DNA from 2 places in the Pseudoalteromonas sp. SWXJZ10B genome. Region 2 is predicted to be linked to the other one. Evidence: predicted binding sites of a transcription regulator. Region 2 holds the regulator's gene; the other holds the start of a gene.

Region 1 (3,677 bases), on a different contig from region 2:
AACAACGTTGGGTTTATTTCGCCTTTAGCTAAATCTTTCATTTCGCTAAGCAGGTCGCCCATTGCTAAGCGCCCTTCTGCATCGGTATTACCAATGCGTACACGGATACCTTCGCGGCTAGTAATAATTTCATCTGGCACAAAACAATCCGAGCCAATAGAGTTACGAACAACAGCCAAGTACGATACTACTTTAACGCCTTTAGGCTGATAATCCGCAACGGCTTTCATAAAGCCCGCAACAGAAGCTGCGCCACCTTTATCGCGACTCATGCCTGCCATATGGCCACCTACTTTTAAATCTGCACCCCCTGTATCGTATACAAGACCCTTACCTACAAACATAAGTGTACGAGTAATTTCGCCCTCTGGTACATATTCAAGCTTAACAACACGTGGGTGATGGCGCTCAACTGCATACGATGCACGAGCAACAGTGCTTAGCATTGGGTAGTTTTTATCAATAGCTGCAATATCATCAATTACGTCAACTGCAATGCTTGAGCCTTTAAATAAATCAACGCAGTAATCAGCAAAACGTGGTGGAGCCATACGCTCAGGTTCGGTGCCACACAAGTCACGCGCGGCATATTGGCCTGCAGCAATTGCATTAACAGCTTTGATTGTTTGCTCGCTTGCGCCAACTAAACCAATTTGAGTAATAGGTTCAATACTTTCACCGTGATATTCACGCGCTTCTAATGGCTGCCATAAGGCTTGGCAAGCGCCTAAATAAGCAACTTCTAAAGCATGCTGATAACGGCTATCGCCATTTAAATTTGGTAAAAATAATGCAGGATTAACACTACCCGACGCTTTTGCTTCGTTAATTGCTAATTTAGCAGCATCAAAATAACGGCGAACATCGTCGTAATCTCTATTTAACGGACCCGTTGGCGCAAGTACAACGCGTTTGTTTTCAATCACTAATAAAGTAACTTGTTTACCAATACGAGAATCAACTTTTGCTTGGTCTAAAATAGCATCACGTAATGAGTTATTTGGTAATAGAGAAAAGTCATCACTAATAATAATAAGCGCATCATGAGATGTGCATTCAAGGCTTGCACTAACCGCTTGAGGGTATGCCATAAATAAAGTCCTGTTAGAAAACATAAGCCCCTATTATCGTCGATTTAAATATTGAAGACCAGCAAGGTGCGATGAGCTAATTATACAACTTGCCAATAAATGGCAACTTGGGGTTACAGGCTTTACAGCTTAATCGAGAATACTCAGTTGGAAGTTTTGTTCTGGCTCGCTTTTAATGCCAACGCCTATGCCAAGTAATCTTACAGGTTGTTGTAGCCCTCGTTGATAGGCCTTAGTAAGGAGTTGAATAAATATTTCTGTGTTTAGCTCGTGGTATGCCTGATCGGCTGAGGTCACTACAAAATTTGCAAACTTCACTTTAACACTCAGCTTATTAATACGGTTTTGTAATTGCTGTTTATTAAGTCTTAAAACTAATTCGTCTAACAATTTTGGCAGCTCATCTAAGCACTCTTGCAAACTTGTTTTATTGTATTCGTAGGTATGCTCAACACTCAGCGACTTTCTGATGCGATCTGTTGATACTTTACCAACATATTCACCTGCACATTTTTGATAAAGCGACACACCAAAATTACCCACATGTTGCTGCATCCAGTTAACGCCTTTTTCACGTACATCCTTGCCGGTATATAAGCCTTTTAAATTTAGCTTTTCGAGCGTTACTTTACCCACCCCCGGAATTTTCCCCAGCGGTAATTGCGCTAAAAAGTCATCGACCTCATGAGGCAAAACGACAAATTGACCATTCGGTTTTTTTTCGTCGCTGGCTATTTTGGCAATAAATTTAATCGGTGCAATACCAGCTGATGCAGTGAGCCCTGTGGCATTGTAAATATCGGCTCTTATTTGCTGTGCAATAAGTGTGGCACTGCCTTTACAAGCGGTGCTGTCTGTTACATCTAGGTAGGCTTCGTCTAAAGAAAGAGGTTCAACTAAATCTGTGTAGCGGCTAAATACTTCACGTATTTGATTTGAAGCTTCTTTGTATACAGCCATGCGCCCAGGAACAATAACTAAATCGGGGCATAATTGTTTAGCATGATAGTTCGACATAGCCGATCGCACGCCATATTCTCTCGCTATATAGTTAGCGGTTGAGAGCACGCCTCGTCGGCTATTGCCTCCAATAGCAAGCGGTACACATGCAAGTTTTGGATTATCTCGCATTTCTACTGCTGCATAAAAGCAATCCATGTCTATGTGAATAAACTTCTTCATCACCACAACAACAACTGGTTATTTATACAGTCATTATTATAGAATCAAATGTGATAAGCAAGCCTAGGGCCTGTTTATCTTTCGAGGTTAAATTTGCAGCAGTATGTTTGGTATTTAGGCAAGGCAGAGCCTATGTAGTGTGGTTATTCCCCATAAATAGGCGATAACGTAGCACAAATGCCAAACATACGCTGCCCGAAGGGTTCTGCCTAGGGGCAATTTACTCTTTGTTGCTCGGTTTTTACTTATTCTTACATGGATGTAAGTCAGTAGAATAACGCAGGAGCAGTTATCGAGCCCACTAGGTCACAAACCTCGCGCCGCGATTAAATAGCCCCTAGATTGAACAAATTTTAATCCTGAAAGGTCAACAGGCCCTAGTTAGCGATTAAAAAAAGCGCTTATTACCTTCTTGCTCTTTATAACCGCGCAACCAAAACATAACCTCGAAAAAAAACCCTGCTAACATCAAAATAATAGCGCCTGATTCGTTACCCATTGCGTAACAGGTAAAAGAGGCTATAAAAACCAAACAAGCTAAGGACCAATTAATTATGTTCTGCATATTTCTACCTCTGTGTGTTTTTGTGTTTGTCTGTGTAATTTAACTGTAGACCTAAAATTAAATAGGTACAATCATCTTATAAAAAAACATGCCATTAATTACCTTGAGCTCGTAACCCCATGTTGATAATCTAAGCACTTTAAAATTAAGGGCCAATAAATAATGCAAACGTTTAAAGATCAGCACCCTATCCATACCGACATCACCGTAGCGTGGGCTGATATGGATGCACTACAACACGTAAATAATGTAGTGTATTTACGTTACTTTGAAATAGCCCGAATCGACTTCTTAAATAAAATAAATCTGTTCGATACAATAAGCCCTAATGGCGTGGGCCCGGTAATAAGCGAAAATAACATTCGTTATAAACGCCCAGTTACATTCCCAGATACGCTTACAGTCGGTGTTACTATTTCTGATATAAAAACAGACCGGTTTGTTATGAATTACACCGTATTTAGTCACGCACAAAACGCTATAACAACCACAGGCACTTCAAAAGTGGTTATGTTTGATTTTGAAACAGGCCAAAAAGCCCTCATTGCAGAGCCTCTTTTATCGGCGTTAGTTAGCTACTCTCAAGACGAGCAATAAGGAATTCTCATGCAATACAGCCCACTTGGCAGCAGTGGTATTAACGTTTCAAGAGTATGTTTAGGCAGTATGACTTGGGGTAAACAAAATACTCAAAGCGATGCTGATGAACAAATAGCCTATGCGCTAGAGCAAGGCGTAAACTTTATTGATACAGCCGAAATGTATGCAGTACCGCCCTCTCCAGAGACCTATGGTAAAACTGAGGAAATTATTGGCGATTGGCTATCGCGTAATCAGCA
Region 2 (3,677 bases):
AAGGGAGGCAACATAATCAGCCTGCGTAAATGGGTTATTAAGAGTACGTGTTGCAAGATGCTCCCCATGAACTTTATCAAGAGGAATAGCGCTCATGACTAAACCGCCTAATAGCCAAGCTAAAATTTGTAATGTGAGCAAATAACCGAGCCATTTATGTAACTTGCGAGCATACTTAAATATTTTTTTATTCATGTTTTAGTCTTATTATTTTTAGAGGCTAGTTTATTACATTAATGGGATTAGTTACTGCGACATTTTGTCGCAGTTTAAACTATAGCTTACTGTAATCATTTAAAAATAAAAAAGATTACACTTAAATTGCTAACATGACTTATTTGTTTAATTGAGCTGAGTGTTTGATATCCAGCTAGCTTTAAACGCTAAAAAATACTTAAAAGCTGCGAAATATCTATATAAAGTGGTTAATAGAGCATAGTTGATTTGGTATAACGGTAAAACTGCGTTAAAGTTTGCAATGAAATTATTAGAGGATAAATACGAAACGATGTCGGAAATTCAATTTTTAAATGTAGATCTTGAGCTTGAATCAAAGCAAGATATTAGTTTGCTAGTGGCAGACTTGAAAAAAGTCGCGACGATTTTACATTATGACAAAGACGAATACCGTCAATTAGCGCGTATTGAAGCAACAGGTGTAGTAAACACGCCTGACAAAGCAATAAACCATATATGTGAGCTTATTGAATCGTGTTCGCGTAACGCGCTAAAGCAATGGTTAAGCTGTTCACGTAGAACGTTTGATATTGGTTTTGAATCAGGCACTTCCCCTAAGTGCTTTAATCAAGCCTTAGATGCAGATACATTACTACGTATATCTGCGATTGGTGCGGGTATGGAAATTACAATTTACCCAATCGAAAAGTAACTATCTTCGCTCTACGACTGCTGCGGTCATTTTTGATACGCAGCACAGCTCATTGCGGCTATTTGTAATTTTTATTTCCCACACTGAACTACGTTTGCCAATATGAAACGCTCTTGCCGTTGCTGTTAAAGTGCCGTTGCGAGATGCTTTTAAATGACTTGCGCTAATTTCCTGCCCCACGCAGTAAAATTTTGTAAAATCGACAACAAAGTTAGCTGCATAGCTGGCAACTGTTTCGGCAAGTACAACGTTAGCACCGCCGTGAACCATTCCCATTGGGTTATGATGCTCAGGAATTGCCGGCATAGTGGCTACTAAGTAATCATCACCAATTTCAGTGACTTCTATTCCCATGGTTTTCATTAATGTTCCTTGGCCATCAATGCCTTGTTCTAACTGCTTGCACAGCTCTAAAGTGATGGGCTGGTACCAAATACTCATAATGACTCCTTTGCTTTTTTAATCATTTATAAACCTAGCGTTAGTTATATCCCTAAAATGTACACAAGTGAAATTACTTTGGCTATTTTAAGGCTTAATTTAAATTTGCGATTTTTATTTAACTGTATATACTCACAGTTAAATGTACTGTATGGAAAACCAGTTGTATGCGACCATTAACGAACCGCCAAGCTCAAATACTCGAACTAATTAAAGTTTTTATTAAAGACACTGGTATGCCTCCTACACGTGCTGAAATAGCGCAAACATTAGGTTTTAAAAGTGCCAATGCTGCTGAAGAACATTTAAAAGCACTTGCTAAAAAAGGCGCAATTAAAATGAAACCAGGTGCAAGCCGTGGTATTCAGTTAATTGAAGAAGAAGAGCCAGAACAATTAGGTTTACCGCTTATAGGGCGTGTTGCTGCTGGTTCACCTATTTTGGCGCAAGAGCACGTTGAAAGTCACTGCAAAATCGATCCATTAATGTTTAAACCGGCTGCAGATTTTTTACTACGCGTTAACGGTATGAGCATGAAAGATATTGGTATTATGGATGGTGATTTACTTGCTGTACATCGTACTCAAACCGCTGAAAACGGGCAAGTTGTTGTTGCCCGCCTAGACGAAGACGTAACTGTAAAACGTCTTGAGAAAGCGGGTCGTAAAGTATTACTTCATGCTGAAAACGACGATTTTGAATCTATTGAAGTAGATCTTGAGAATGAGTCTTTTAATATTGAAGGCTTAGCCGTTGGCGTTATAAGAAACGCTGATTGGATGTGACTTTAAAAATAGCTTTTAAACAAGCAGTTTTATAAATGCGTACTAATTAGTACGCATTTTCTGTTTTAAATTCGCACTAAAAATAGGGCATAAATAGCTCACTGACAATTTAAGCTGTAAACTTTTTTGCACTTATATTTTCCCCCTCCGAATGCGTTAAACCCCTTTGTTTTGCTCATCTTTTGAACTTCCTGTTACCTAGTTGGTTACTGATTTTTTATTAATTACTCAATATCACCTGATTGTTTTTTATACTAAAACTTGCTTGTTGTTCATTTTTTAGCTAATTATTAATGTGCTGAGCTAATAATAACTCACAGCTTTTTAGTTTTGAGAACACACAATATACACAAACCCGTTGTTGGCGCAGCAAAACCAATCAATATTAAATGAGATTGACTAAAAAAATAAAAATAACGAATTGGCGTTTAAGCCGTATGCCTCTTCGCTTTGCATTCGCAATAGCATCAAAGGAGCCGTCACATGGGTAAACTGACCTCTACCTTGTGGCTTATATTATGTGTTTTTTCGCACCCAGTTTTGGCTAACAGCCAATACAATATGCGCAAAGGCGTAACCGATATAAGCAATAATGTATATCAGCTGCACATGACCATATTTATAATATGTTGTGTGATTGGGGTGATAGTGTTCGCAATTATGTTTTGGGCACTTATTCATCACCGTAAATCTAAAGGGGCTGTACCTGCCCAATTTCACGAAAGCACTAAAGTAGAAATACTTTGGACTGCAATCCCGTTTGTTATTTTAATTGCTATGGCAGTACCAGCCACTAAAACCCTAATTGCAATGGAAGATGCCAGCAAAGCTGATCTCACTATTAAAATTACAGGCTCGCAATGGAAATGGCATTATGAATATATGGGTGAAGATGTAGAGTTCTACTCTATTTTATCTACCCCGCAAGATGAAATAGCGAATCTTGCAGATAAAAATCCTAACTACTTACTTGAGGTTGATAAACCTCTCGTACTGCCAATAAATCAAAAAGTACGATTTTTAATGACTTCTGACGATGTTATTCACTCTTGGTGGGTACCTGATTTTGCAGTTAAAAAAGATGCGAATCCCGGCTTTATAAACGAAACATGGACGAACATAAACGAAGAAGGTACTTACCGAGGCCAATGTGCTGAGTTGTGTGGTAAAGATCATGGCTTTATGCCCGTTGTGGTGGTCGCTAAATCTGAGGCTGATTTTAAAACGTGGCTTGCAGATGCAAAGCAAGCTAAACAAAAAGCAGCATTAGCAGATGCCGCATTACTTGATAAAACCCTCCCAAAAGAAGAATTAATGACTTTAGGCGAACAAGTATATATGGCCAATTGTGCTGCATGTCATCAGCCTACTGGCATGGGGTTACCGGGTGTATTTCCTGCACTTAAAGGCAGCCCTATAGTGCTTGGCGATATAAAAGATCACATTGATGTAGTTATCCATGGGCGACCCGGTACGGCAATGCAAGCATTTGCCAAACAGTTATCTATAAAGCAATTAGCAGCGGTTATTACTTATAAACGTAATGCGTGGGGTAATGATAC

The links. Region 2 encodes LexA, which represses DNA repair genes until DNA is damaged. Its sites were predicted from a motif close to TACTGTATNNNNATACAGTA; they were not measured.
Region 1: a site for LexA is predicted at 2,286-2,305, ahead of dinB (DNA polymerase IV). Genes of this name have one in related genera too.

What each region holds. Positions count from the first base shown of each region.
Region 1 is NZ_JADYXD010000003.1:168,774-172,450, reverse strand. Features, by position in the region: gene I6F54_RS04355 (M17 family metallopeptidase) at 1-1,091, opposite strand, end outside; gene dinB (DNA polymerase IV) at 1,221-2,273, opposite strand; gene I6F54_RS04345 (acyl-CoA thioesterase) at 3,001-3,435, shown strand; gene I6F54_RS04340 (aldo/keto reductase) at 3,445-3,677, shown strand, end outside.
Region 2 is NZ_JADYXD010000035.1:13,488-17,164, forward strand. Features, by position in the region: gene I6F54_RS19420 (membrane protein) at 1-195, opposite strand, end outside; gene I6F54_RS19425 (hypothetical protein) at 509-889, shown strand; gene I6F54_RS19430 (PaaI family thioesterase) at 890-1,330, opposite strand; gene lexA (transcriptional repressor LexA) at 1,498-2,115, shown strand; gene coxB (cytochrome c oxidase subunit II) at 2,599-3,677, shown strand, end outside.